2 regions of the Pseudomonas sp. WOUb67 genome follow, and region 1 is predicted to be linked to the other one. Evidence: riboswitches for the same ligand, from Rfam matches in the RefSeq annotation. Region 1 holds a riboswitch; the other holds the start of a gene.
What was found. A riboswitch is a leader RNA that binds a small molecule or an ion and turns the genes downstream of it on or off. The one in region 1 is predicted to bind thiamine pyrophosphate.

Region 1 (15,093 bases):
CGGTTCATAGTCGGCCTGGCTGACCGGCACCAGCCCGCTGGCGTCCTGTGAGGCAACGAACGCCGCCAGTGCCTGCGGGTCATCGAGCATGGCTTTGCGTATACGGTTTTTCAGCGCCGGGCACAGGCTGGCACTGAACACATACGGGTCGTAGTAGATCGGTTGCGAGCGCCACTGCGCCTTGAGCCGTGTTGACGCGATGGCATGCTGGGCCACATAGGCGTCGGTGCGCTCGCTGGCGACGAACGCGGCATCGACCCGGCCCTCCAGCAACGCCTCCAGCGCCTTGTCGTGGTTGCCGGCATACACCAGCGCACCAAAGAACTGCGACAGCGGCAGGCCCACTCGGGCGGCAAACTCGACACTGGGCACCAGGCTGCCCGAGGTGCTGGCCGGGTCGGTCAGGGCCACGCGCCTGCCGCGCAGGGCTTCGATATCGTCAGGGCTGTCGCCGCGGGTCAGCAGCAGCGCCTGGTAATGATTGCCTGCCGGGGTGTAGGGGCCGGCACTCAAGGTAAAGGTGGCAAACGGCTCGATACGCGGATCGCGACGATGGGCCAGTACATACGAGGCGGGGCCCAGGCGGGCGATGTCCGCACCACCGGAAACAATCGCGTCCACCACGCTTTCGTAAGAGGTCGCAATCACCAGCTCCACCGGTACTCCGGCCGCCTGGCTCAGGCGTTGCAGCAGCGGTTGATGTTCACGGGCCATGTCGATGGCACTTTTGATCGGGATCACCGCCAGGCGCAAGCTGTGTGGCGTGCAGTCGGCCAGTGCGACGTTGATGGACACGCTGACCGCCATCAACCCTGCCAGCGCTCTCATTACACGCATGCCTTTTCCTCGACACCATTGAACGGCGGGTACTCGCGCAACTGCGCCGGCGACAGTGGCCGACTGAAGTGGTAGCCCTGGGCGATATCACAGCCGGCGAGCTTCAGGCACACCACCTGTTCGCGGGTTTCCACGCCTTCGGCGACCACTTCCAGGCCCAGGCGCTTGGCCAGGATGATGGTGGAGGACACGATCGGGCTGTCATCAGGGCTGTTGGACAGCGGGGCGATCAGCGAGCGGTCGATCTTCAGCTTGCTCAATGGCAGCGAATGCAGGTGGGCGAAGCCGGCATAGCCGCGGCCGAAATCATCCAGGCTGATGCCCAGGCCGGCGCCGCGCAGGGTGTGCAGGTGCTCCACGGCCGTACCTTCGGGGTCGAGGATGGTGGTTTCGGTAATTTCCAGCTCCAGCCGCTGCGGGGCAATGGCATACCGTTGCAGTTCGCTCAGCAGCCGCATGGCGAAGTCGCCCTGGCGCAGTTGCAGCGCGGATACATTGACGGCCAGCCGCGTTCCCCGGCCCTGGGCGTCCCAGTCTGCCAGGGCCTCACAGGCCAGGCGCAACACCTCCCAGCCCAGGTCGACAATAAAGCCGCTGCGCTCTGCCAGGTCGATGAAGCGGTCCGGGTACAGTAGGCCGAATTCGGGGTGGTCCCAGCGCACCAGCGCTTCGTAGCCCAGTACCTGCTGGGTGTCGAGGCGGATCTGCGGCTGGTAGTGCAGCACGAACTGGCGCTCGGCCAAGGCGCTGCCGAACGCCTGTTCAAGGGTAAAGGCCTGGATGTCGGCCAGGTTCAGCGAGGGGTCGAAGAAGCGGTACTGGGCCCGCCCGGCCTGCTTGGCCGAATACATTGCGGCATCGGCACTGCGGATCAGGCTGTCGATGTCCTGGCCGTCGCGTGGGCAGATGCTCACGCCCACACTCGGGCTGGTGTTGACCTCCTTGCCATCGAGGGCATAAGTGGCCGACAAGCGCTGGACCAATTCACGGACCCAGGCGTTGATCTGGTCTTCGCTGCGCTCGCCTGCGAGCAGCACCACGAATTCGTCGCCGCCAAAGCGTGAAGCCTCGTCACCGGGCTCCAGCAAACGCTGGATGCGCCCGGCCACGGCCTGCAGCAGCAAGTCGCCGATCTTGTGCCCGAGCGAATCGTTGATCGACTTGAAACGGTCCATGTCGATGAACAGGATCGCCATCAACCGGCGCTTGCCACGCTGGCGGGTCAGCGCCTGGCCGGCCACCTCGACAAACTGGCGGCGGTTGTGCAGCCCGCTGAGGTGGTCGGTGGCGGCGGCATGGCTGCTGCGCCGGTGTTCGTCCTCAAGGCGGCCGATAAGCTGCTGGTTGACCTGCTGGGCATGTTCCAGTGCGCAGAAGGCCTCTTGCCGCTTGCGCAACAGGCGCAATGTCCACAGCAGGCTGGCAATGATCATCAGCGTCATGCTCAGGTTCAACCAGAATTGTCGGGAATAGGCCAGGGTCGAAGGCGCGAGGATTTCATCCTGGCGCTGGCTGACCACGACACTGAACCCGCGCTCTGGCACATGGCGGTACAGGCTCTGGTACGCGTCGCCGGCCGCGTATTGGGTCAGCATGCCCGCGTCGCTGCCGGTATCCGGCAGTTCGGGCTGCAACCGATCGCCGGCCACCACCACGCCGCTGGTGTCTATGCGCAGCCGCTCCAGGCCGTCATCCTGCAGCAGGCGCACCAGCCCGCTGCTGCCCAGGTCGATATGCTGAAACAGCACCGCCAGGTAGCCGATGTCCAGTTGCACCACCAGGATGTTTTCGATTTCGCGGCCTGGCAGGTCGGTCAACGGCAGCAGAAAGGGCAGGCGCCAGTTGGGCAGGGTGGCCTCCTGGTCAGGCGCCTGCACGCTGGGCAGAAAGGGCTTGAAGCCATAGCGGGCAACGTGCCGTTGCAGCTGGCGTAGCCAGTCCTCGGGCAGTGCGGTGGCCTCGTCGGTATGGCTGGCTGACAACAGCCGGCCTTGCCGGTCGTACAGGCTCATGCGCTTGAACACCGGGTCTTCGGCCAGTATCCGCGCCAGGCTGAAGTTGCCCTGGCGCAGCACCTTCATGTCGTCCTGGGTGACCCGGCCCACAGCCTGGGCGCGGTCGACCAGCTGGCGCAGGCTTTCACCGACGATGCTGGCCAGGTTCAGGTGCTCGGCGGCCTTGGCCGACAGCGCGTCCTGGCGGGCGGCGGCTTTCTGCGTGATGTGCAGCCCCCAGAGAAAGGCCAGGGTGGCTGCGCACAGCATCAGGATCAGCAGCCGCAGGAGGCTGGCGGAGGAAAGCGAACGGCGTATCACTGCTGATAGTTCCCGACCCTGGGTGATGCTCAAAAAATACGACAAGGAGATGACAGGCTGATGACTACTGGCCAATCGCCTTTAAGGGTTTCCCCTATTCGCGACGGGTGTTTGCAAGCGTGCGGTTTCTTCCTCTATGTAGCTCATCAATGCGCTGACTTCGGCATCACCCAGGCGCATGTTGGGCATGGCCAGGCGGTTGTATTGTTCATACAGCAGCATGGCCAGAGGTTCTTTCTCGGCCAGCATCTGGTCGGGCTCCTTCAACCAGCGGGTCAGCCAGTTGGCGTCACGCTGACGGGTTACGCCCAGCAGGTCGGGGCCGATACCTGGCTGGCCTGGCTCGGTGTTGCCCAAGGTGTGGCAGGACGAGCAACGCGTACGGAAAATCTGCTCGCCACTGCTGGGCGAACGTATCTCGGGGGCCTTGGCATAGTCGTTGCTCATGGCGCTGGCCTGCTTCCAGTTGTGCAGGCTGTTGCCCAGCCGGTCCGCGAGGATGTACGGGCTTTCGAAGGGCGAGGCCTTCATCCAGCGGCCGGTGGCCTGGTTGCCGATGATAAGGCTCAGGTTGTGGTCCTTGGAGCGGCCGTTTTCCAGGCCTTCGATCCACAGCCCCAGGCTACGGCGCAATTGCTCGATGTCGTCGGGCTCGCCGGTGAGCAGCGTCCAGCCAGGGCCGATGCCGAATTTTTCGGCATAGCGCTTGAGGGTGGCGGGGGTGTCGTTGTAGGGGTCGATGCTGATGGAATAGAGGAATATGTCCTTGCCGACCCGGTCACCCAGAATCTTCTGCACCTGGCGCAGGCGCGCGGTTTCCACCGGGCAGGAGTCAGTGCAGCCGGTGAAGATGAAGTTGATGGCGACCACCTTGTCCTTGATCAGGTCGTCGAAGAACTGCACCTTCTCCCCATCCTGCGTGAGCAGGGGAATGTTGGGGAAGTAGTTGGCGCCCCAAGGGCTTGCAGCTTCCTCGGCCACCGGTTGCTTCGGCTGCAGTGGCCAGTACGGGATGCTGGCGGCGAATACCGCGAGTACCAGCAGGAGACGCCATGAGCCGGGCATGATGCGATCCTCGTTATTTGGGTAAAAGGGGCCGCACGGCGGCCCCGGTTTCACGCCCGCATTACTTGATGCTGATCGGCACCGTGACGCTCTGCCCCAGCGCTGACTTCACGGTTATGGTCGCCGGCGTTGCCGGGCCAGTACCCGTGGTGGTCACCGACAACTTCCAGCGAGCGCCGGTAGTGGCCGCCGTCAGCGTGGCATTGCCGAGATTCAGCGGGCCGCCGGTGGTGGCTGCGGTCACGGTAATGCTGTTGCCGGTAGCCACCGAAGTGGTGCCCGCTACGTCCCAGGTGTAGCGGTTGCCACTGCGCACCTGCACCGTGGCACTGGTGACCTGGATCTGGTCGACTGCTGCCGCTGGGCTGACCGCGATGCTGACCGTGGCCGGATTCACCGACTCGGCACCCTTGGCATCCCGAGCCGTATAGTTGAAGCTGGCGGTGAACGGCGCAGCGACTGTATCTGGTGGGGTGTAGGTCACCGTGGTGCCGTCGGTGCTGACGGCACCCTGGCCAGAGTCCGGCTGGCTGAGGCCGGTCACGGTCAGCGGTACGTTGCCGTCCGGGTCGCTATCGTTGGCCAGCACGTTCAGGGTGATAGGCTTGCCAGCGGTAGTGGCTGCACTGTCATTGGCCGCGACCGGTGGTTTGTTGGCCGGGTCGTCGTTGTCGTCATGGCCTTTGGTGCGGAAGGTCGGCAGGCCCACCGACGCCATGTATTGCACGCCATCCCATCCTGGCAGCGGGGTCGGCATCACCTGGAACTGCCCTGGGTGCTCAATGTCCCAGCGCAGCAGCATCGACGAGTCCTCATGCTGGGTGTTGTGGCAGTGCTCCATGTAGGTACCGGCGAACTCGCGGAAGCGGATGGCCATTTCCACTTCTTCCGACGAGTCGGCATCCGGCCCGATGCGGTACACGTCTTTACGGGCCCATTTTTCCCATTCTGGCGGGGCCTTGCCGTCGCGGCTAAGAATCACGCCTTCCTCGAAGTGCACGTGCACCGGGTGGCTCCAGCCATTGCCGCCGTTCTTGATCTTCCACACTTCCAGGGTGCCGTCGCCGCTGAAACCGCCGTCGGTGGACTGGTTGGCCAGTTGCGGCGCTGCGCTGATGCGTCGTGGGTCCATGCTGTAGCCAAAGCCGCCATCGGTCTTGATGGTCCAGGGGGTGGTGTCGGTACCGTCGGAGCGGCCAAAGATGAACTCGCGGTGGCGGGCATCCTTGATCTTGGCCAGGTCGGCAGTCGAGTTGCGGTCAACCGTCAGCGGCAGCATTTTCAGCCCAGCGGCCTTGCCTGGCTTGGCGGGCTCATAGGCCACCGGGTCCATGCTCACGTCCTGGCCGGTATAGGGCTGCACCAGCAGTTGCAGGAACTTGCCGACCGCGGGGTCGCCTTTGTCCCATTGCGGGCCTTTGCTGGTCTGCTTGATCACCGCCTTGTATTTTTCCGACAACACGTCGGCCAGCGAAATGGCACCTTCCGGGCCTTTGCCGGTGCGGTGCTCCTCCAGGTTGACGAAGTACAGCTTGTCGCCCGCCTTGATGCCGTTCTTGGCGAAGTTGATGATGATGTCGTAACGCTCGGCAATGCCTTGCAGCGGCAGGATGCCGTTGTTGTCCTGCAGGTTGCCGTCGCCGTTGAGGTCCAGGGTGCCGTCGAATGGCACGGCGTGTTCCATGATGTTGCCGTCGTTGGCGATCATGTGGAACGGCACCCGGGCATACGACAGGTTGGAGCCGGACGGGCCTTTGAACTCGCCGCTGGTGCCGGCAATTTCCCGCACCACGGCAAACTTGAAGTAGCGCGATACCGATCCGTTGAGGATGCGGAAGCGGTAGCTGCGTGCACGCACCTTGAGCCTGGGCTGGTACTGCCAGTTGACCAGGATCTGGTCACCGAGGAAGCCGTCGGTGTTGAACGGGTTGAACCACAGCTGGCCATTGGCATCCCAGGCCTTGTCGGCAACCATCAGGTTGACGTCATAGTCACGGTTACCCCACGGCATGCCCGAACCGCTGGGGAAGCGCAAGTTGACGCCGTCCTGCAGGGCCTCGTTACCGCGGTCCAGGGCGCTGTAGTAGTTCATCATCACGGCGTTGCCCTTGTAGACGTTCTGCGCCGTGAAATCCATCATGTGGTCGTGGAACCAGTGGGTGCTCATGGTTTCACGCCAGTCACCGCGGATCTTGATGCTGCCGTTCTGGCAGGTTTTAAGGCCCGGCGTGCCGTCGTTGACGAACAGGGTTTCACCCGGTGCGCAGGGGAAGGCCGCACGCGGGTCCTGGGCACGGGTGTTGATGGTGTCGTACCCGGCCAGTTGCACCGGCCAACGGTAGTCGTAGTACTGGCCGGGGAAGAAGTAGGCATTGGCAAAGCCATCGCTCTCGGCCGGGGAGTGGCCGTTGTGCTCGTGGGTGGAGATGGTATGCAGGCCAAAGCCGCCGTTGGCCGAGGGGTCGATCGGCAGGGCGTTGTAATGGCGCATCAGGATCGGTTGGCCGTAGCGCACCATCAGCAGCTTGGCCGGGAAGGTGCCGTCGAATGTCCACAGCGACTTGTGGTTCTGCAAGGGCATGTTCGGGTGGAAGCGGGTATCGATGCCTTTAGTGGTGCCCAGCGTGGTCGGGATGTCGGAGGTCTGGTAGTACAGGCCGCCGGGTGCGAACTCGCCGACCGCATAGTTGTGCAGCTGTTTGCGGTCGCGCAGGCCAAGGTTGATGCGCGCACCGGCTTGCGCAGTCTTGAAGGCCGCCTGCGGGTAAAACTCGTTCCAGCGCTGGTGCGACCAGCCTTTTCCTGGTGGCCGGCCTTCGGCAGGCGAACCGACAGGCTGGCGGTTGAGGAACATCTCGATCTGCGCTTTCCAGGGGTTGCGGTCCAGCACGTTGGCGTACTGGGTCGGGAACGGGTACAGGCCCGGTTGCTTGAGGAACGCTTCCAGGGCCGTGCCACTTGGCCCGCTGCGCGCCACCACATTGGGGTCCTGTGCAGGAGCCGCGCCCAAGGTGGGTACGGGAAAGGTCAGTTCTGGCGGCGGGGTGCTCGGGTCAAGCTTTTCTGGCCCGAATTCTTCGAACAGCAGCAGTTGCTGGGTGAAGGGTTGCGCACCGAACAACGGGCTGGGTTTGCCGTTGGTGGGGTACCTGTCCGAGGTTTGCAAGGCGGGCGGCAGCACGTTGTCGGTACGCACCGTATTGCGGTCGCCGTACGCGCCATTGATCAGCTCCAGCGAGCCTTGGTTGGCTTCTGGCAGCGTGTTGAGGTTGAGCAAGTCCGGGGTCGGGTCGGCCGGCTGGTCAGTATAGGCCGAGGGGTCGGTCGGCGACGGCTGGCTGTTGTCGTCCAGGGGGGAGGCCATGGCCGTGATCAGTCCGAGGCTGACCATCAGCGCAGTGACCGAAGTTAGCTGGAATGCGTGCCTGGTAGGGTGGATCACGGCAGGTGTTTTCATTGCCTTGTGCCTCGCTCGCGGCTGTATGGCTTCAAGCCATCAATGGCGTTTTGCCCGGTAAAAGGCCTCGAGCAACGGCTGTGCCAACAATTTTTTCAGTAATGCTTTGTTAAACAAATCCTTGTGGCGCCTGATGTGCGCTAAATAACGGGGCGTCAAGAATGGGTATAAGTCCCCACAAGCGGGTGACCCAATGCCCACCGATTGGGTGGATTGGGGCGTGACAGCCCCGACCCGCTGGGGTATACCTGTTCGCCACCAAGGGGAGCCCGGCAAAGGGCTGAGAAACCGCTGCAAGCAGCAGCGCGGTGACCCTTCGAACCTGATCCGGATCATGCCGGCGAAGGGATGGGGCTTGTAACCTGCCTTTTTGCCGGCCTCACTGCGAGGCCCGTCCATGTCAACTGCCAAGGTCTCGCTGTCACCTTCATCAAGGACAGCAACATGACCGAACGTTTCAGCCAGTCCCTGCGCCGCCAGAGCGAGCCGACCTGGTCGGCGGCCGTTGGCCACCGTTTCGTGACCCAATTGTGCGACGGCAGCCTGCCGGACCCGATCATGGTCGACTACCTGGTGCAGGACCATCGCTTTCTCGACAGTTTCCTGACCTTGCTGGGCGCGGCCATCGCCACTGCCGATACGTTCGAGGCGCGCCTGCGCTTCGGCCGCTTTGCCGGGATGATTTCCAGCGATGAGAACACTTACTTCCTGCGTGCCTTCGAGGCGCTGGATGTGAGCCCCGCACAACGCAGCGCACCCGCCGATACAGTGCCAACCGCAGGGTTCAAGGCGATCATGCGTGAAGCGGCAGCGACCCGCTCCTATGCAGCGGCGCTGGCAGTGCTCAATGTTGCCGAAGGGCTTTACCTCGACTGGGCACTCAAGGCACCCAAGCCGATGCCGGACAACTTCATCCATGCCGAGTGGATCACCCTGCACGACAACCCGGCATTCCAGAGCTTCGTCGCCTTCCTGCAGGCAGAACTGGACCGCGTCGGCCCGCAGGAAGCCTCACTGGCAAATGACTTCTACCAGCGCACCGTTGCGCTGGAGCTGGCCTTCTTCGATGCCGTCTACCCGGAGGGCAAATGAGCATGGATATCTTCGAGCGCCTCAAGGCCGCTGCCACGCAACAGTGGCACAGCTATGTAGACCATGACTTCGTGCGGCAGATGGGCGAGGGCACGCTGAGTGAGGAAGCGTTCCGGACTTACCTGGTACAGGATTACCTGTTCCTCATCCAGTTCGCCCGTGCCTGGGCACTGGCGGCCTACAAGAGCCGTCGACCGGCAGATATCCGCGCGGCGCAGGCCGGGCTGGCAGCGATCCTGGATGAAACCGACCTGCACGTGCGCCTGTGCGCGCGCTGGGGGCTGACCCAGGCGGACATCGAGGCCGCGCCAGAGCACCAGGCCACGGTGGCCTACACCCGCTACGTGCTGGATTGTGGCGCCGCCGGCGACCTGTTGGAGCTGCATGTGGCGCTGGCGCCTTGCGTGATTGGCTATGCCGAGATCGGCCGGACCTTGGCCGAGCGGATTGGCGATTTGAGCAACCACCCGTACCGCGAGTGGATTGGCGAGTATGCCGGTGAAGGCTACCAGGGGGTGGCGGCGGCAGCGCGCAAGCACCTGGATGAACTGGCAGCGCGGAGCATGACCGAGCAGCGGTTTGCCGAGTTGGTGGGGATTTTCGGCCAGGCGTCCAGCCTGGAGGCGGATTTCTGGCAGATGGGCCTGGACGGGGTGTAAGCCGCCCACCTGACCCGCATCTCAAGGAAAACACAGCCCTGTAGGAGCAGCCTTGTGCTGCGAAGAGGCCATTGCAGGCGAAGATCATCTTTAGCCTTAATGGCCTCTTCGCAGCACAAGGCTGCTCCTACAGGGTGAGCGGTAGCCTTGGTAATCGCGCAAGCTTTGCTGGGTGAATCCTACCCAGCCCAAGCCCGCTTTGGTGCATGAATGCCTCAAAATAAGTCGTTCAGCACACCTTCATAACGCTGAAATGCGACTTTAATGTTCACAGTGCACATTCCCTTCTGGGCTGCCTGCCCGATTTGATTCCGGGTTTCGGCCCTCGAAAAAGCGGCCCGCATATTGCTCTTCCAGCTCCCAACTACCACCCGGAGCCCCGTGCAATGAGCTCACCCAGCGAATTTCCCCTCAGCGAAGCCCCGAAGTCTGCCCGCAAGGGCCTGCTGCCGATTGCGATGGTCCTGTTCAGCTTTACCTTTTTCACCGGCACGATGTTCGCCGGCGGCAAGTTGGGCATGGCCTTCAATTTTGTCGACATGTTGTGGGTGGCCACCGTCGGCAACAGCCTGCTGGCGATGTATGCCGCAGCGTTGGCATTCATCGCGTCGCGCAGCGGGCTGAATACCGTGTTGATGGGGCGCTTCTGTTTCGGTGAGGCGGGTAGCCGGCTTTCGGATTTCCTGCTGGGTTTCGCTGAACTGGGCTGGTACGCCTGGGGTACGGCCACGGTGGCCATCGTGCTGGTCAAGCTACTGGGCTTGGCGGAAGGTTTCGGCGTACCGTTGATGGTGTTGTTCGGGCTGGGTTTCAGCATTACTGCCATCATCGGCTTCAAGGGGCTGGACGTGCTGTCGCGCGTGTCCGTGCCATTGATGTTCGTGCTGCTGTTGGTGTCGATGTACATCGCCACCCGCGATGCCGGTGGCTTTGCCGGCCTGGCCGCCGTAGTACCGCACGAAACCATGACCTTTTCGGCAGCGGTGACCATGGTGTTCGGCACCTTCGCCAGTGGAGCCACCCAAGCTACCAACTGGACACGGCTGTCGCGTAGCGGCCGGGTGGCGGTGATCGCCAGCGTGGTGGCATTCCTGCTTGGCAACGGCCTGATGGTGGTGGCCGGTGCCTGGTGTGCGATGGTTTACCAGCAGGCCGATATTGTCGAGGTGATGATGCTGCAGGGCCTGTCGTTCGCGGCGGTGGTGATGCTGTGCCTGAACCTGTGGACCATCCAGGGGCCGACCATCTACAACGTGTCGGCGGCCGCCTGCCATTTGTTGCGCAGTGAGCGCCGGCGCACGGCAACGCTGGTGGCGGCCGGGGTTGGCATTGTGCTGGCGATTGGTGGCATGTACGAAATGCTGATCCCGTTCCTGGTGCTGCTGGGCTCGATCATTCCACCGGTGGGCGGGGTGATCATGGCTGACTTCTGGTATCGCCACCGCGGCCAGTACCCGGCACTGGGCGCTGCAAGCCTGCCACGCTACAACCTCATTGGGCTATTTGCCTATGCGGTGGGCGCGGTACTGGCGTACGCCTCGCCGTGGGTCGCTCCGCTGGTGGGTATCGGCGCCTCGGCCCTGTGCTACATCGTCATGCTCGAACTGGGCGCCCGCCGCCGGGCGCCGGGCCAGGCGGGTGTCGAGCCGTGAGCCTGGCGCTGGACGAGATCCTGCATTTGCCTGGCCTGCACGAGATGCGTGTGCTGGCCGGGGCACGCAACCTTCAGCGGCGGGTGCGCTGGCCATATGTGGCGGAAAACGAAGGCATCGCCGAATGGGTAATGGGCGGTGAGCTGGTGTTTGTCACCGGCATCAACCACCCACGGGGCGAGGCCAACCTGCTGAGCCTGGTGGAAGACGGCGACGCCGTGGGCATCGCCGGCATGGTGATCCTCACCGGCGGCAGCTTTATCCAGAGCGTCCCGGCGCCTGTCATCGCGCGAGCCGAGCAACTTGGCCTGCCGCTGATCGAGCAGCCGTATGCGCTGAAGATGGTGGTGGTCACCCACCTGATTGGCACGGCGTTGGTGCAGATGAGCCAGGTACGCCGCTCGCGCCACGACATCCTTGGCCAGTTGCTCACTGGCGACTACCCGAGCCTGGCGATAGCCCGGCAGCGGGCGACGCACTTGCAACTGGCTCTGGACGCGCCGCGGCGCTTGCTGGCTTTGCGCCTGGCGGGCGTGGATGGCTTGTTCGAGCGCCACGGGCTGGCCCACGGCGAGCGTACCTGGCAAGCTACCCGCCAGGCCCTGGAAGACCAGCTCGAAGCCTGGTGCCGCCAACGACCAGGCAGCGTTACCGCGCAGTTGCCGGGCGATCTGTTCGTGGTATTGCTGGCCGATACCCACGACTTGCCCGAAACATTGGCAGCACTTTACCGGCAGTTGCAGGCCGCGACAGGTGAGCTGAGTTTGCACATGGGCTTGTCGAGCCTCGCCGACGATTGTGCGCACTATCGCCAGGCCCTCACCGAGGCACGTCAGGCCCTGGACGTAGCGCAGCACCTGCGACCGGCCAACGGCTATTGCAACTTCAGCGAACTGGGCGTGCTGCGCCTGCTGCAAGGCATCGTTGATCGCTCGCTGATCGACGATTTTGTCAGCCGTACGCTCGGCCCCTTGATCGCCCCTGGGCGCAAGCAGGCCAATGCCCTGGTGCACACCCTCGATGCCTTGCTGATGGAAAACGGCAACGGGCTCAAGGCTGCGCAGCGCCTGGGGCTGCACCGCAACACCATCAATCAGCGCATCCAGCGCATCGAACAACTGAGCGGGCAGTCCATCGATGACCCGCTTTTTCGCATGAATGCTTCGGTCGCCATGCTGGTATGGCGCATGAGCGAAGCCCACGGCAAGGAGTAACAGCATGAACATCCTCAACGCACGCCTGCGCGGCAAGCCTGGCCTGTTCCGCATCGAACTGAACGGCGAGCGCATTGCTGCCATCGTGCCCCAGGCCGAGGGGGTGGCGCCCGTTGCTGCCCCTGACCTGGACGCAGGGCAAAACCTGGTGGTGGCGCCCTTTGTCGAGCCGCATATTCACCTCGACGCCACACTGACGGCCGGCGAGCCCCGATGGAACATGAGCGGCACCTTGTTCGAAGGCATCGAATGCTGGGCCGAGCGCAAGGAAATCACTACCCACGAGGACATCAAAACCCGCGCGAAAAGGACCATCGGCATGCTGGTGGACCACGGCATCCAGCATGTGCGCACCCACGTCGATGTGACCGACCCGAAACTCACCGCACTCAAGGCCATGGTCGAGGTACGTGATGAAGTACGCGAGCTGGTCGACTTGCAGATTGTCGCCTTCCCGCAGGAGGGCATCGAGTCGTACGCCAACGGCCGGGCGCTGATGACCGAAGCAGTGGCGATTGGCGCCGATGTGGTCGGCGGCATTCCGCATTTCGAGAACACCCGCGACCAGGGCGTATCGTCGGTGAAGTTCCTGATGGACCTGGCCGAACGTACCGGTTGCCTGGTGGACGTGCACTGCGACGAGACCGATGACCCGCAATCACGCTTCCTGGAAGTGCTGGCCGAGGAAGCCCGGGTGCGCGGCATGGGTGCCCGGGTGACGGCCAGCCATACCGTGGCCATGGGCTCGTATGACAATGCCTACTGCTACAAGCTGTTCCGCCTGCTCAAACTGTCGGGCATCAACTTCGTGTCGTGCCCGACCGAGAGCATTCACCTGCAAGGGCGCTTCGACAACTACCCCAAACGCCGTGGCGTGACCCGTGTGGCAGAGATCGACCGTGCGGGGATGAACGTGTGCTTTGGCCAGGACTCCATCGTCGACCCGTGGTACCCGCTGGGCAATGGCAACATCCTGCGCATTCTTGAAGCCGGCCTGCACATCTGCCACATGCTCGGCTACGAAGATCTGCAGCGTTGCCTGGACCTGATCACCGATAACAGCGCCCGCACCCTGAACCTGGGCGAGCGCTATGGCATCGAGGTGGGGCGGCCGGCGAACCTGTTGCTGTTGTCGGCACCTGACGATTACGAAATGGTCCGTACCCAGGGGCATGCACTGGTGTCGGTACGCAATGGCAAGGTGCTGATGCAGCGTACGCCGGCGCAGGTTAAGCGCGCGCTCTGACCCTCACGTCACGCTCCTACTTGAAACGCCCCGTCGGCCTTGGGCCTGGCGGGGCGTTTTGCTTTATGTCGTACAGCTACTCGCCTCTGTCTGGGCAATTTCACCCTATAACATGCGATAAGCCGTGATTATTCCATGTGAGGAAGTGTTTGCAGGCGTGATTGGATATCGCCATAATTAGTACGTAATTACATGTTACATAACACAGTACAAAATCGTAGGAGCAAGCATGGCCCGGGGCGGTATCAACAAGGTGGTAGTGCAGCAGGCGCGTCAGGCGCTGATTGCCCGGGGCGAGAACCCCAGCATCGATGCCATACGTATCGAGCTGGGTAATACCGGCTCCAAGACCACGATTCACCGCTACCTGAAGGAGTTGAACGGCCAGCAGCCGGTGGCTTCCGAAGGCGGCGCCGCGCTGAGCGATGTGCTGAGCCGCCTGGTCGGGCAACTGGCAACCCAATTGCAGGACGAGGCCGACCTGACGATCGAGCAGGCCGAAAGCACCTTCACTCAACAGCGGGAAACGCTTGAAGCGCAGCTGGAGATTGCCCAGCAGGCGCTGGCTGCAGCGCACCAGCAACACAAGATCGATGCAGCGGCATTGGCCGCCGAGACAGAAAAGCTGCTGTCCACACAAAGCACTCTGCAGGCCGAACAGCTGCGCAGTGCCAGCCTCAACCAGTCACTGGGCGAGATGCAGGTGCGCCTGGCTGACAAGGACGAACAGGTCAAGTCGCTGGAAGACAAGCACCGCCATGCCCGCGATGCCCTGGAGCACTACCGCAATGCCAGCCGTGAGCAGCGCGAGCAGGAGCAGCGCCGCCACGAAGCGCAGTTGCAGCAGATGCAGGTGGAAGTGCGCCAGTTGCAGCAGGGCATGATCGTCAAACAGGATGAACTGACCCGCCTGCACCGCGATAACGAGCGTTTGCTGGGTGAACACCGCCAGGCCGCCAGCGAGTGCCGGGCGCAGAACGAGATGCTGGAGCAGCGCGAAGCGCAGATTCAGGGCCTGCGCACGATTCTGGCCCAGGTTCAGGGCGCCAGCGAGGAAATGCGCCGGCAGCTTGATGTGCAGGCGCAGAGTCTGGAGGACAGACGAGACCTGTGCGCCGAACAAGCGCGGCAATTGCAGCGTTTTGAGGAGCAGCTCAAGGAGCGTGATGAGGCCCTGGCGCAGTGTCGGACGCAACTGGCTGTATTTGCAGAAAGTGAACGCGGTTAGTGTAGGAGCGGCCTTGTGTCGCGACCGGGCCGCAAAGCGGCCCCACGGCATCTGCTCTAGCGGCTGAATTGTTGGGGCCGCTTTGCGGCCCGATCGCGACACAAGGCCGCTCCTACAAAGGGCGATTACTCAGGATTCGGCTTGTCGCGCTGCTTCGACACCCGCCGCCGACAGCTTTATCGGGTAGTGCACGCTGATCTGGTGGTCACTTCCCACCACCACGCTGCCGTCGTGAATCAAACCTGCTTCCTGCAGCGTTTTCAGCACGCCGGCCACCGCCTTCTCGCCGCGGTAGTTGTCCAGCACCTCCTTGCCCAGGCCTTCAGGG
Region 2 (15,093 bases), 2.8 Mb from region 1:
CCGAAACACAGGGTCCAGAGCATCGGGCTGTTCCAGGCACTGTCCTCGCCGAACGCTCGCGCACCCAGCAGGCTGGCGGCATCGCGCATGACGATGATCTCGAACGCGCCCCAACCGACCAACTGCAGCAGGTTGAGCACAGCCGGCAAGCGCGCGCCATGGCCGCCCAGGCTGAGTTTCAGGGTGCCCATGGCGGACAGGCCGGTGTCGCTGCCGATGACACCGGCGGCGCCCAGCAACAGCACACCCACGCCGGTGCCCAGGGCAATGGCCAGCACCGCGCCGGCAAGGCCCAGGCCTGGGGCGAGCATGGCGCCGACTTGCAGCACCATCAGGCCGATGCCGAGGGAGAACCACAGCGAGAACAGGTCGCGGGCGCCGAAGATGCGCTGGTGGGTGGGGACCGGGTGGTCGGGGGAGAATTGGCTGGGGGTGGTCATTGTTATGATCGCCGAAAGGTTTGAGATTTGCGCTGAATCGGCCGGCCCTTTCGCGGGTAAACCCGCTCCCACAGGGACCGCACAATGCTGAAGGCAGTGGGGAACCTGTGGGAGCGGGTTTACCCGCGAAAGGGCCAGCCGGATCAATGCAGGTGTAAGGTCAGTTACACTTTCTGGTACAGCTGGCTGCCTTCCTGGCGGAACCGCTCGGCCTGCTCGCGCATGCCTTGCTCGACCGCTACGTCCACGGTCTCGATCCTGGCGGCGTATTCACGCACTTCCTGGGTGATCTTCATCGAGCAGAACTTCGGCCCGCACATCGAGCAGAAGTGCGCGACCTTGGCCGATTCCTTCGGCAGGGTCTCGTCGTGGAAGGCACGGGCGGTGTCCGGGTCCAGGCCGAGGTTGAACTGGTCTTCCCAGCGGAACTCGAAACGCGCCTTGGACAGGGCGTTGTCGCGAATCTGCGCGCCCGGGTGGCCCTTGGCAAGGTCGGCCGCGTGCGCGGCGATCTTGTAGGTGATGATGCCGGTTTTCACGTCGTCCTTGTTCGGCAGGCCCAGGTGCTCCTTGGGCGTGACGTAGCAGAGCATGGCGCAACCGAACCAGCCGATCATCGCCGCACCAATGCCCGAGGTGATGTGGTCGTAACCCGGCGCAATGTCGGTGGTCAGCGGGCCGAGGGTGTAGAACGGCGCCTCGTCGCAGCACTCCAGCTGCTTGTCCATGTTCTCCTTGATCAACTGCATCGGCACGTGACCCGGGCCTTCGATCATGCACTGCACGTCGTGCTTCCAGGCGATCTTGGTCAGCTCGCCAAGGGTTTCCAGCTCGCCGAACTGCGCGGCGTCGTTGGCATCGGCAATCGAGCCAGGGCGCAGGCCGTCACCCAGCGAGAAGCTGACGTCGTAGGCCTTCATGATTTCGCAGATCTCGTCGAAGTGCGTGTACAGGAAGTTTTCCTTGTGGTGCGCCAGGCACCACTTGGCCATGATCGAGCCACCGCGGCTGACGATACCGGTGACGCGCTTGGCAGTCAGCGGCACATAGCGCAGCAGCACACCGGCGTGGATGGTGAAATAGTCCACGCCCTGCTCGGCCTGTTCGATCAGGGTGTCGCGGAACAGCTCCCAGGTCAGGTCTTCGGCCACGCCGTTGACCTTTTCCAGGGCCTGGTAGATCGGCACGGTACCGATCGGCACCGGCGAGTTGCGGATGATCCACTCGCGGGTTTCGTGAATGTGCTTGCCGGTGGACAGGTCCATGACCGTGTCCGAACCCCAGCGGATGCCCCAGGTCAGCTTGGCCACTTCTTCCTCGATCGAGGAACCCAGCGCGCTGTTGCCGATGTTGCCGTTGATCTTCACCAGGAAGTTGCGGCCGATGATCATCGGCTCCACTTCCGGGTGGTTGATGTTGGCGGGAATGATCGCGCGGCCACGGGCGATTTCCTGGCGGACGAATTCAGGGGTGATTTCTTTCGGGATGTTGGCACCGAAGCTGTGGCCGGCGTGCTGCTCATCAAGCAGGCCAGCGGCGCGGGCCTCTTGCAGCTTCATGTTTTCGCGGATGGCAACGTATTCCATCTCGGCGGTGATGATGCCCTGGCGGGCATAGTGCATCTGCGAGACGTTGGCGCCAGCCTTGGCACGGCGCGGGTTGCGCACGTGGGCAAAACGCAGCTTGGCCAGTTCGGCGTCGTTCAGGCGCTGCTGGCCGAAGTCGGAGCTGAGCCCGCCCAGGCGCTCGGTGTCACCGCGGGCGTCGATCCAGGCCGAACGCACGTCGGCCAGGCCCTTGCGCACATCGATGATCACGTTGGGGTCGGTGTACGGGCCGGACGTGTCGTAGACCAGTACCGGCGCGTTGGTTTCGCCGCCAAAATCGGTCGGGGTATCGTCCAGGCTGATTTCACGCATGGGCACGCGGATGTCCGGGCGCGAGCCTTCGACATAGATCTTGCGCGAGCGCGGGAACGGTTGCACGGACTGCTGATCGACTTGTGCCGATTCGCTGAGGTTGATCGCTTTTTCTTGTTTGGTCATCACAGGCTCTCCAGACGGCTTCCTAGCAGTGGAATGTCGGGGAGAACCTGAAAAGCGCGGACGCACCCATGGACGGGTGCAGTGCCGGATATGGGGGTGCCTGAAGCTGCATGCAGCTGCGACATTCCCGGACCTGGCACAAGAGGCTCCCCGGGAAGGCGAGCAATCTTGTTCCCTACGCAGGCGCTAACCTGATCAGGTTCAACGGGATCCGCACCTCTGCGATCTCAGCCTTTGCTTCAAGGCACCCCGACAAGAACATGCGCAGTCTAGACTGGAGTGGTCGGCAAAGCCAAGCGGGTAAATGCGCGGTTGATGAAAGGCACACCGGGCGATTGTTGCCAGGGGCGCATCGCACTACACTGGCCCATCGCTCGATACTCAACAGTTCAGTAATTAAATTTCGTACAAGGATTGCCTCTATGCTGCGCAAACTCTCACTGGCGATAGCCGTGTCTTGTGCGTCCAACGGAGTGGTCTGGGCAGCGGACATGCCCACTACAGTCAAAACCGACCTCGTGAGCGTCTACCAGGAAGCAGTAGACAACAACGCCGACCTGGCTGCGGCACGCGCCGATTATGGCGCCCGCCGCGAAGTGGTGCCGCAGGCCCGCGCCGGGTTGCTGCCAAACCTGTCAGCCGATGCCGAGATGCTGAACACCCGCACCAAGCTGGATGAGCCATCCATTACCTCCAACCGCAGCGGCAACTCATGGAGCGCGACCCTGGCCCAGCCGATCTTCCGCGCTGATCGCTGGTTCCAGCTGCAGGCAGCTGAGGCAGTCAACGAGCAGGCCGCGCTGGAGCTGTCGGCCACTGAACAGAACCTGATCCTGCAAACCGCACAAAACTACTTTGCCGTGCTGCGCGCGCAAGACAACCTGGCCGCCACCAAGGCCGAGGAAGCCGCGTTCAAGCGCCAGCTGGACCAGTCCAACGAACGGTTCGATGTGGGCCTGTCGGACAAGACCGATGTGCTGCAATCCCAGGCCAGCTACGACACTGCCCGGGCCAACCGGATCATCGCCGAGCGCCAGGTGCAGGATGCCTTTGAAGCGCTGGTCACCTTGACAAATCGTGAATACACCTCGATTCAAGGCGTGGTGCATACCCTACCGGTGCAGGTACCGACGCCAAACGACGCCAAGGCCTGGGTCGAAACCGCCGGGCGCCAGAACCTCAACCTGCTGGCCACCAACTATGCGGTTTCCGCCGCCGAAGAAACCCTGCGCCAGCGCAAGGCCGGCCATGCGCCGACCCTGGATGCAGTGGCCAAGTACCAGAAGGGTGACAACGACAACCTCGGCTTTACCAACCCTTCGCAACTGGGCGTGCGCTACAGCGGCGACGTCGAACAGACCAGCGTTGGCCTGCAACTGAACATCCCGATCTACAGCGGTGGCCTGACCAGCTCGCAGGTCCGCGAGGCCTATCAGCGGCTGAGCCAGAGCGAGCAGCAACGTGAAAGCCTGCGCCGCCAGGTGGTGGAAAACACCCGTAACCTGCACCGCGCGGTGAACACCGACGTGGAACAGGTGCAAGCACGCAAGCAGTCGATCATCTCCAACCAGAGTGCGCTGGAAGCCACCGAAATCGGCTACCAGGTGGGTACCCGCAACATCGTCGACGTGCTCGATGCCCAGCGCCAGCTGTACACCTCGGTGAGGGATTACAACAACAGCCGCTATGACTACATCCTCGACAACCTGAGCCTGAAGCAGGCGGCCGGCACCCTGAGCCCGCAAGACCTGCAGGACCTCAAGCGTTACCTGAAACCGGACTACAACCCGGACAAGGACTTCCTGCCGCCAGACCTGGCTGCGGCAGCGGCCAAGAACTTCGAGCGCCGCCCGTGAGACAAGGGTGATTCTTTTACCAGCTGGGTTATCTTTTCTGGCCTCATCGCCGGCAAGCCAGCTCCCACAAGTTCTCCACTGGCTTTAAGCCTTGTGCAGTACCTGTGGGAGCTGGCTTGCCGGCGATGAGGCCAGGAAATCCAGTGCAAAAATCAGCGAATGAGCGCGCCCAGTCCATCGAGCAAGCGCTGCAACGCGCCTTGATTGGCCCGCATCACCGCCCTGCCCGCCTCGCCCATGCGCTGCGCATCCTGCGGCAACTCGACCAGCCGCCGCACTTCCCCGGCCAGCCCGTCGGCATCGTCCACCAGCTGCAGCGCCCCTGCCTCACGCAACATCGCGCTGATTTCAAGGAAATTGAACACATGCGGCCCCATGAGCACCGGCAAAGCCAGCGCTGCCGGCTCCAACGGGTTGTGGCCACCGGTCGGCACCAGGCTGCCACCGACGAAGGCAATGTCGGCCAGGGCATACAGGAACAGCAGCTCACCCATGGTATCGCCCAGCAACACGCGGGTTTGCGCCTCGACCGGCGTACCGGCAGAACGGCGCACAGTGGTGAATTGCTCGCTGCACAGCGCATGCACAGCGTTGAAGCGCTCGGGATGGCGCGGCACCAGGATCAGCAAGGCATCGCCATGCACCTGCAACAACTGCCGGTGCGCCTGCAGAATCAGTGCATCCTCACCGTCATGGGTACTGGCGGCAATCCACACCGGGCGCTGCTGTGCCCCCCACTGCTCACGCAACGCCCTGGCACGCGGCAGCAGTTGCTCATCAATCTTCAGGTCGAACTTGATCGAACCGGTAACCTTTACACACTCCAGCCGCGCGCCCAGGTCACGGAAGCGTTGCGCCTCGGTTTCGGTCTGCACGGCGATCAGGTTCATTTCCGCCAGCATCGGCCGAGTCAGCTTGGCAAAGCGCCCGTAGCCGCGTGCCGAACGCTCGGACAATCGCGCGTTGGCCAGCGCCACCGGAATGCCGCGTTTGGCGCACTGGTGGATGTGGTTGGGCCATAGCTCGGTTTCCATGATGATGCCCAGCTTTGGCTGCACATGGTCAAGAAATCGCCCGGCCGTCCACGGCAGGTCGTAGGGCAGGTAGCAATGCTGCACACGCGGTTCGTCGGCGAACATGGCGCGAATACGCTCGGAACCGGTCGGCGTCATGCAGGTAAGCGTGATCGGCAATTCAGGGTAGGCCTTGAGCAAGGCACGCACCATGGGCGCCGCTGCAATGCTCTCGCCCACCGACACTGCGTGCACCCAGATACCGCCCCGGCGCATGGCCGGCAGTTTGAAGGCAAAACGCTCGCCGATGCGTTGCCCATAGGCAGGCGACTTGCGCGCGCGCAGGTACAGGCGCAGCGCAACCAGCGGCAGGCCCAGGTGAAACAGCAAGGTATAGAGTGTTCTGTTCATGGCGCCGGAGTTTACCCGATCGCGCGCAGGTGCACCGCAAAGCGCTCGGCCAGCCACTGCGCGGCCGGCCCCAGCGGCGCATCACGGCGCCAGGCCAGTTCCGCCACCAGCGCCGGTGGCCGCCATTCGCTATCAAGCTCGACCATGTGCGCCTGGTAGGTCGGGTACTGCACCACGTGCCGCGGCAACCAGGCCCAGCCCAGGCCGCGCATCAGCAGTTCAGCCATGGCGTAGAAGCTGTCGGCACGCCATACCTGCGGGCTGATCGCTTCCCCACCGGGGTAACCGCTTTGCTGTGGGGTGATGAGCAATTGACGGTGGCGCGCCAGTTGCTGGCGGGTGACCCGGCCTTCGCCCGCCAGCGGGTGGCCGACCGCGCAGACCGTGACCATCTCCACACTGCCCAGCGCCCGCCGCTCCAGCGATGCCGGGATGCTTTCGTGGTGGAAGAACAGGCCCAGGTCGGCACGCCGCTCCACCAGCTTGCGCGCCACGTCGCCCTGGGCACCGCTGGCCAGTTGCACCTCCAGGAACGGGTAGCGGCTGGCCAGTTCGTCGAGGCTGTCGATCACCGGCTGGTAAGGCATGGCTTCGTCCTGGGCAACCCGCAGCAAGGCTTCCTGCCCGCGCATCAGGGCCAGGGCACGGCCATCCAGGTGTTCGCACTGGCGCAACAGCTCGCGGGCATCTTCCAGCAACGCGCTGCCATTTTCGGTCAGCTTCGGTTGCCGCCCGCTGCTGCGCTCGAACAACGTGACACCCAGGTCTGCTTCCAGCAGGGCGATGGCATTGCTGATGGCCGATTGGGCCTTGCGTTGTTCGCGGGCAACAGCAGAAAACGAGCGTAATTCGGCGACGCGCAGAAAAATTCGCAGCTGCTCCAGGTTCCATTGCTCAGCCATCAACCTATCCCCATATCTGATAGGTAATGACTTTACCGCATCTGGGCAAGGTCTAGAATGCCCGACCAGTCACCAGAGGATCCCGCCATGAATGCCTATACCTATCTCGCCATCGCCATCTGCGCCGAAGTCATCGCCACTGCTTCCATGAAAGCGGTGAAAGGCCTGAGCACGCCGTTGCCACTGCTGTTGATGGTGGTCGGCTACGGCATTGCGTTCTGGATGCTGACCCTGGTGGTGCGCAGCATTCCAGTGGGGATCGCCTATGCCATCTGGTCGGGGCTGGGGATTGTGCTGATCAGTGTGGCGGCGCTGGTGATCTACGGGCAGAAGCTGGATGTGCCGGCGATGCTCGGCATGGCCATGATCGTCGGTGGGGTGGTGGTGATCCAGCTGTTTTCCAAGACAGCCGGGCATTGAATTTCCGGGGCCGCTTTGCGGCCCATTCGCGGCACAAGGCCGCTCCTACAGGGACCGCGTATGTCGGGGATTGCGCGATCATTGTAGGAGCGGCCTTGTGCCGCGAATGGGCTGCAAAGCAGCCCCCTCGAGCCCGACCCTGTATACTTGCCAGCTGTCCCAGTCTTCGAGGTACCGCCATGCCATCTGCCATTTCCACTGACGTGCTGATCGTCGGCGCCGGGGTCGCAGGCCTCTGGCTCAATGCCCGCCTGCGCCGCCAGGGCTACTCGACAGTGCTGGTGGAACGCGCCAGCCTTGGCGGTGAGCAGACGATCAAGTCGCAGGGCATCATCCACGGTGGCACCAAGTACGCCCTGCACGGTGCCCTGACCGGCGCCTCGGAAGCCATCGCCGATATGCCGCGCCGCTGGCGCGAGGCCCTGGCTGGCGACGGCGAACTCGACCTCGGGCGTACCCGCCTGCTCTCCGATGCCCACTACCTGTGGTCACCCGGCACCCTGGCCGGCAACCTCACCAGTTTCTTCGCCAGCAAGGCCGTGCGCGGCCGGGTCGACCAGGTCAAGGGCGACCAGTTGCCGCCCGCGCTGCAGGACCGAGCCTTCAAGGGTAAGGTCTATCGCTTGGCAGAACTGGTAATCGATGTCCCGAGCCTGCTGGCCAACCTGGCCGCGCTGGCCGGCGACTCCTTGCTGGCAGGTGAGCGAATCGAACCCTTGCGTGAGGGTGATGCCTTGGTCGGCCTGCGTGTGGATGGCCGCGACATCCGTGCCCAGCGCATCGTGCTTAGCGCCGGTGCCGGCACCGAGGACCTGCTGCTTGCCCTGGGCCTGGACCAGCCAGCCATGCAAACCCGCCCGCTGCACATGGTCATGGCCAAGGGCCCGAACCTCAAACCGTTGTACGCCCACTGCCTCGGTGGCGGGCCCAAGCCACGGGTTACGGTGACCACCCACCCCGCCGCCGATGGCCAGTGGGTGTGGTACCTGGGCGGCGACCTGGCCGAAGCCGATGGCGTAGCGCGCGAACCTGCAGCGCAGATTGCTGCAGCACAAAAGGAAATCGCCAACCTGCTGCCGTGGGTTGACCAGAGCCTGGTGCGCTGGGCCACCCTGCGCGTCGACCGCGCCGAACCTGCGCAATCGGGCCTGGTACGCCCGGACAACGCCTTCCTTGCCGACCAGCAGCGCCTGCTGGTCGGCTGGCCGACCAAGCTGGCGCTGGCGCCGGACTTCAGCGACCGGGTCATCGCCCACCTGGAGCGCGACGGCATCCGCCCGCAGGCACAAGCCGACCTGGCCGACCTGCCACGCCCACCGCTGGGCGTTCCAGCCTGGGAGCAACTGCTGCCATGAGCCTGCCCACCCTGCACGACTTCCACCGCCCGCTGGGCAGCACCGGTTTCCAGGTTTCGCCACTGGGCCTGGGCACGGTCAAGCTGGGCCGCGACCAAGGTGTGAAGTACCCCACCGGTTTCACCATCCCCGGCGATGACGAAGCCCGCATGTTGCTGGCCCAGGCCCGCGAGCTGGGCATCAACCTGATCGACACCGCCCCCGCTTATGGCCGCAGTGAAGAACGCCTGGGCCCGCTGCTGCGCGGCCAACGCGATGAGTGGGTGATCGTCAGCAAGGTCGGCGAAGAATTCGACAACGGCCTGTCGCACTTCGACTTCAGCGCCGCCCACACCCGCCGGTCTGTGGAACGCAGCCTGCGCCGCCTGGAAACAGACCGCATCGAACTGGTGCTGGTGCATTCCGACGGCAACGACCTGGCGATCCTCGAACAGCAGGAGGTGTACCAGACCCTGGCGGCGCTCAAGCAAGAGGGCAAGATCCTCGGCTTCGGCCTGTCCGGCAAGACCGTGGCCGGTGGCCTGAAAGCACTGGAACAGGGCGACTGCGCCATGGTTACCTACAACCTCAACGAGCAGGCAGAACGCCCGGTGCTGGACTACGCTGCCGAACACGGCAAGGCCATCCTGGTAAAGAAGGCGCTGGCCAGTGGGCATGTCTGCCTGGCCCCGGGCGTTGACCCGGTGCAGGCAAGCTTCGAGCTGCTGTTCGCCCATCCGGGTGTCAGCAGTGCTATCGTCGGCACCATCAATCCGCTGCACCTGGCCCACAACGTGGCCACCGTCGCCCGCATCCTGGGCCAGCACTGAGTTGCCCCTGGCCCAACAAGGGCCGGGAGAATGACCCGACGCAAGGAGGAGCCTCGTGGCGCGAACGCTGATCCGCAAGAACCCGAGCAACTTCAAGACACTGCCACTGCATGTCGAAGCCACACCCGAAGGCCTGGCGTACCAGAGCATCGGCATGCCGCTGAACTTTGCCCAGACCCAACAGCGGCGCAAGGCCATCCAACTGCCCGACACGCAGCGCTTCGTGGTCGAACTGGCCAACCTGGGTGTGTCGGTGCGCCTTACCCTGCATTGGCAAAACCGTGACTACTGGGTGTTGGTGCGTCAGCGTCGGCAAGACCGGGGCGACGTGGTGCTGAAACTGATTTCTGGCTATGTACCCGCGCAGGAGCTGAACCTGCCGTTGCACACGGCCGTTCAGGAAGTGGCCGAGGAATGCCTGCTGGAAACCCCGGAAGGCTGGCTGGGCGGGCGCTTCAACGATACCTGGCTGCCTGTCCCGTACGCCGCTGCCCTGCACTACCGCGAAACACCGCCCTTCCTGCTGGCCCCGGAGTCCGGCGCCGCCCGGCCCGTGCACTGCGGCAACCTGATGCTGCTGGAGCGGCCAAGGGCCTATGTGCACTTGCCCACTGCTTCGCTGCAACTGATCTACGACATGCGCCTGCAGGTGCCCCGTGAAGCCAAGAAACTCAGCCTGTTCCACGTCGATGAGCGGCTGGAGGGCGGCCAACTGGTAGCGCGGCTCAACCGCAAACGGCCAGACCTGTACCTGATGCCGTTGAAGGACGGCCACCCGCTTGCGGAGCTGTATACGCTGAAGAAGGACGAGCTGGTGCCGGCGAGCACACGCGGGCTGTACCTGGCCGAAAGTTTTGCCCGGCAGGAAGGCTGGGTAGTGACGGACGAGCGGGTACGCTGGAAGGACTGGGTGAAGCAGCAGGGGTTGGTGGAGAGCAAGCCGGCGCGGGCGTCGCACCTGCAGCGCTTTGGCGACAAGGCGCGGGCACTGCTGGAGCGGGCGCGTACTAGCCTGAACAAGTGATATTGGGGCTGCTTTGCAGCCCGTTCGCGGCACAAGGCCGCTCCTACAGGGACCGCGTTAACCATGGCTTACGCGACCCCTGTAGGAGCGGCCTTGTGCCGCAAAGCGGCCCCAGCGGTATCAGTTCTTGCGAATCTTCTCGACAATCGCCGTGGTCGAGCTGTTCTCGACCAGGCCCAGCACCTTCACGGTGCCGCCGTACGCCTTGACGATATCGGCACCCACCACCTGGTCGATGCCATAGTCGCCACCTTTGACCAACACATCCGGCTTGACCTGGCTCAGCAGGTTTTCCGGCGTGCCTTCAGGGAAGCTGATTACCCAGTCCACCGCGCCCAAGCCGGCCAGTACAGCCATGCGCCGGTCGACGCTGTTGATCGGCCGACCCGGCCCTTTCAGGCGGCTGACCGAGGCGTCGTCATTGACCGCGACGATCAGGCGATCACCCTGGGCCCGCGCCTGTTCCAGGTAGGTGACATGCCCGGCATGCAGGATGTCGAAGCAGCCATTGGTGAAGACGATCTTCTCGTTGTGCGCCCGCGCGTCATCGATGGCCAGCAGCAGTTGCTCCAGGCCCAGCACGCCGCGCTCGGAACCTTCCTCACGCTGGATCGCCCGGCGCAATTCCGGGGCACTGATCGCAGCCGTACCCAGCTTGCCGACCACGATGCCGGCCGCCAGGTTGGCCAAGGCCACCGCGTGGGGCAGGTCCTCGCCAGCCGCAATGGCCGCCGCGAGGGTGGAAATGACGGTATCACCGGCACCGGTCACATCGAACACTTCACGCGCCCGCGCCGGCAGGTGCAGCGCCGGCTGGCCAACGCGCAGCAGGGTCATGCCGTGCTCGCCACGGGTGACCAGCACGGCGCCCAGGTCCAGGTCCTGCAGCAGCTGCAAGCCTTTGGCGACCAGTTCGGCCTCATCGGCGCAACGGCCGACGATGACCTCGAACTCGCTGAGGTTCGGGGTGATCAGGCTGGCGCCGCGGTAGATGGAAAAATCCTTGCCCTTGGGGTCGGCCAGCACCGGAATGCCCTTGGCCCGCGCCGCCTGGATCAGGCTTTGGTGATTCTTCAGTGCGCCCTTGCCATAGTCGGACAAGACCAGCACCTTGACGCCTTCGAGCAGGCTGTCGACTTCGGCACCCAGCGACAGCGGGTCGGTGGCGAACGGCTCTTCGAAATCGATACGCAGCAGCTGCTGGTGACGGCTCATGACCCGCAGCTTGACGATGGTCGGCTGGTGCGCGATGCGCTGGAACACCGAGCGCACGCCCGCAGCCTGAAGGCTGTTGGCGAGGCTGTCGGCGGCCTCGTCCTGGCCGGTAACGCCGATCAGCGACGCCGGTGCGCCCAGGGCGGCGATGTTCAAGGCAACGTTGGCCGCGCCGCCGGGGCGATCCTCGATCTGATCGACCTTGACCACCGGCACTGGCGCTTCAGGCGAGATACGCGAAGTACCGCCATGCCAGTAGCGGTCGAGCATGACATCGCCGACCACCAGAACCGGGGCTTGATCGAAACGCGGCATGGACAACTTCATGGGCAACCCATATGGAAATAATGAACAGGGGCAGGATATTAGCACAGGGTAGACGACGGCTTTATGGCCAGATCGCCCCCGGAAAATTCCCGTGACAATCGGGGCCGTTACGGCCCCGATCAGGGAGGACTCAGGTGATATCGGCCTTGACCGGCTCATCCAGGCCCATGGCATGCAGGCGGGCATAATGGCCATTAGCCGCGAGCAGCTCGGCATGGGTGCCACGCTCGACCAGACGGCCCTGGTCCATGACCAGGATCTGGTCGGCCTTCTCGATGGTCGACAGGCGGTGGGCGATCACCAGCGTGGTGCGGCCTTGCATCACATGGTCCAGGGCAGCCTGGATGTGCCGCTCGGATTCGGTATCCAGGGCCGAGGTAGCCTCGTCGAGAATCAGCAGCGGCGCGTTCTTCAGCAGTGCCCGGGCAATGGCCAGGCGCTGGCGCTGGCCGCCGGAGAGCAGCACGCCGTTTTCACCCACGTCGGTGTCGAAGCCCTTCGGCAAGCGGTCGACGAACTCCTTGGCGTAGGCATCGGCCGCAGCGGCTTCGATGTCTGCGCGCGGGGCACCCGCCAGGTCGCCATAGGCGATGTTGTTGGCCACGGTGTCGTTGAACAGGGTGACGTGCTGGGTCACCTGCGAAACGTGGCGGCGCAGGTTGCGCAGGCGGTAGTTCTCGATCTCCACGCCATCGAGCAGGATCTGCCCCTGGTCGTGGTGATAGAAGCGCGGAATCAGCGCCGCCAGGGTCGACTTGCCGCTGCCCGAGCGGCCAACCAGGGCGATCATCTGCCCGGGCTCGGCGACAAAGCTGATGTCGCTCAGCACTTCACGCTCGGTGCCCGGGTAGGTGAAGCTCAGGTTGCGCACTTCCAGGCGCCCTTCCACGCGTTCCTTCTCGACAGTACCGGTGTCCAGCTCAGGCTCTTCGTCCAGTTGCTCGAAGATGCTTTCTGCACCCGCCAGGCCCTTCTGGATGGTAGAGCTGACTTCCGACAACTGGCGAATCGGCTTGGGCAGCAAGCCGGCAGCGGTAATGTAGGCCACCAGGTCACCGGCGGTAGACTCACCGCGCAGGAACAGCACCAGGAACATCAGCGCGGCCATGGCGCTGTAGATCACCAGCTGCAGCATCGGCGTGTACAGCGAGCCGGTCTTGGTCATGCGCAGCTGCTTGTCGGTATTGCTCTGGCTGGCCCGGCTGAAACGCTGCTCCTCGTAGGCCTCGCCGCCGAAGCTGCGCACCACGCGGTAACCCTGAATGGTTTCCGAGGCGACGTGGGTGACGTCGCCCATGGCCACCTGGATCTTCTTGCTCTGCTTGCGGAATTTCTTGCTGGCAATGCTCACCATCACCGCAATGACCGGGAGGATGGCAACCATGACCAAGGTAAGGTGCCAGTTCATCCACAGCAGGTAGGCAAACAGGAACACCACGGTCAGGCCTTCACGGATGACCACCTTGATGGCATCGGTGGCAGCACCGGTGACCATGGTCACGTTGAAGGTGATACGCGAAATCAGGTGCCCGGAGTTGTGGTTGTCGAAGTAGCGGTTGGGCAGCACCAGCAGCTTGTTGAACAACTCAACGCGCAGGTCGTGCACCAGACAAAGGGAAACCTTGGCCAGAAAATAGTTGCCAAGGAACGACCCCAGGCCCTGCCACGCCGCGATCAGGATGATCAGCAGCGGCACCGCCTGCAGCAATTGCAGGTCGCGCAGGTAAGGGACGTTGGGGAACAACACTGCTTCAGGGTTGCTCAGCCCGTCGACAAAGTACTTGAGGATGCCGGCCAGCATCGGCTGGGTCGAGGCAAAGATCACGAAACCGACAATGCTCAGCAGGAAAATGCCGACATAGGGTTTCACATAGCTCAACAGCCGGAAGTAGATCTTCAGGCTGGAGGTGTGCTCCGCTGGTCGCGGTGTTTCGGCCATTATCGAGCTCGCTGTTCAGGTTGAACCGGAAATTTTACCACAGGCGTCATTTTCGGCACGCCCCCATGGCAGCATCATGGCAAGGCCGACAGGCAGCCAGCTGATGAACCATTCTGCACGTGGCGTACCGGTGAGGCTGGCGGCATCGAACTGCATGGCCAGGGTCGAGTAGACCCAGAAGCCCAGCAGGATCTTGCCGAACAAGGTGGCGCGGGCGCGGATGATTTCACCCAGGGTGTACAACCACACCATGATCCACAGCAACATGCCAGGCAGGCCCATCTCCACGGCAACGTGGGTGAACATGTTATGGGTGTGGTCAAAATGTCTGCCCACTGCACTTACGTTGTAGGCAGCGCCCAGGCCCAAGCCGGTCCAGGGGTGCTCGGCAATCATGTCGACCACGGCATGGAAAATTTCCGGCCGGTAGGATGAGCCGCGCAGCGCGATCAGGTCGTACACCGCATAGAAAGCCAGGCCGGTAGCAATGACTGCCAGGAGGGAAAACACCCGGCTGTGGCGGTCACGGAACCACAGCGGCGCCATGATGACGGTGAGCACCAGTGCCATGAGCGCGCCACGGCTTTGACTGAGCATGGCAAACGCCCCCAGGCAAACCAGTGCCAGCAGCCACAACAGCTGCTGACCACGTTGCCGAGGTGGGTCATAAAGCATGAAAAGCACGGCCGAACCGACCACATAGGCGCCCAGAATAGGATGCGAAATCTCGCCGATACCAGCCAGGCGGGTCAGCAGCGACTTGCCCTGTACCCCATAGAAGTTGATGATCGAGACCAGCGCAGCAATGGCCAGCAGCCCGCTACCCAGCAGCAGCAACTGGCGAATCCGCGCCTGGCCCAGCTGCGCCAGCAATGGGAAAGCGAGCAGGAATACCAGAATGTAGAGCAGGCGCTTGATCTCGCGCCCCCAGTCCTCTGCGGGCGACCAGGCCAGGCTCACGCCACTCCAGGCCAACAGCAGCAGCAAACTTATCCACAGCGCCGGTTGACGCTTCCAGGCTTGCACCAGTACCGCGCGGGCAGACCACGCCAGCACCAGCGTTGGCAGCCACAGGAACAACACCAGGCCTTGCTGATAAATCTTGTTGCTCGGTGCCAAGGCAATCGCCGCCAGGAACCAGACCAGACCCAAGCCTAACCAGGCCCGTGTCCAGTTTTTTTGATACAACATCCTTTTCCCCCGATGAATCAAAGACACCATCCATGGTGCTACCGCATTATTTTCGGCATTATTGCCGGTCATTTTGCTCGCCAGACGACAAGGCTCTATTCATGCAATGCTCCCGGCTCACCCAGGTCGACTTCGATCAGCTGACA

Region 2: it holds a riboswitch for thiamine pyrophosphate, as region 1 does, so the genes downstream of both, thiC (phosphomethylpyrimidine synthase ThiC) here and ABOC32_RS18070 (TenA family protein) in region 1, are expected to answer to the same signal.

What each region holds. Positions count from the first base shown of each region.
Region 1 covers NZ_CP170112.1:3,999,978-4,015,070, reverse strand. Annotated here, with positions in the region: gene ABOC32_RS18090 (phosphate/phosphite/phosphonate ABC transporter substrate-binding protein) at 1-837, opposite strand, end outside; gene ABOC32_RS18085 (putative bifunctional diguanylate cyclase/phosphodiesterase) at 828-3,152, opposite strand; gene ABOC32_RS18080 (SCO family protein) at 3,234-4,217, opposite strand; gene ABOC32_RS18075 (Ig-like domain-containing protein) at 4,279-7,674, opposite strand; TPP riboswitch at 7,926-8,040, shown strand; gene ABOC32_RS18070 (TenA family protein) at 8,119-8,766, shown strand; gene tenA (thiaminase II) at 8,763-9,425, shown strand; gene codB (cytosine permease) at 9,812-11,077, shown strand; gene ABOC32_RS18055 (PucR family transcriptional regulator) at 11,074-12,291, shown strand; gene codA (cytosine deaminase) at 12,296-13,537, shown strand; gene ABOC32_RS18045 (DNA-binding protein) at 13,767-14,765, shown strand; gene ABOC32_RS18040 (hypothetical protein) at 14,895-15,093, opposite strand, start outside.
Region 2 covers NZ_CP170112.1:1,232,712-1,247,804, reverse strand. Annotated here, with positions in the region: gene cytX (putative hydroxymethylpyrimidine transporter CytX) at 1-440, opposite strand, end outside; gene thiC (phosphomethylpyrimidine synthase ThiC) at 605-2,485, opposite strand; TPP riboswitch at 2,641-2,747, opposite strand; gene ABOC32_RS05510 (TolC family outer membrane protein) at 2,908-4,341, shown strand; gene waaA (lipid IV(A) 3-deoxy-D-manno-octulosonic acid transferase) at 4,494-5,765, opposite strand; gene ABOC32_RS05500 (LysR family transcriptional regulator) at 5,777-6,667, opposite strand; gene ABOC32_RS05495 (DMT family transporter) at 6,755-7,087, shown strand; gene ABOC32_RS05490 (NAD(P)/FAD-dependent oxidoreductase) at 7,267-8,442, shown strand; gene ABOC32_RS05485 (aldo/keto reductase) at 8,439-9,251, shown strand; gene ABOC32_RS05480 (metal ABC transporter ATPase) at 9,307-10,275, shown strand; gene hldE (bifunctional D-glycero-beta-D-manno-heptose-7-phosphate kinase/D-glycero-beta-D-manno-heptose 1-phosphate adenylyltransferase HldE) at 10,396-11,817, opposite strand; gene msbA (lipid A export permease/ATP-binding protein MsbA) at 11,948-13,756, opposite strand; gene ABOC32_RS05465 (O-antigen ligase family protein) at 13,772-14,947, opposite strand; gene ABOC32_RS05460 (toluene tolerance protein) at 15,049-15,093, shown strand, end outside.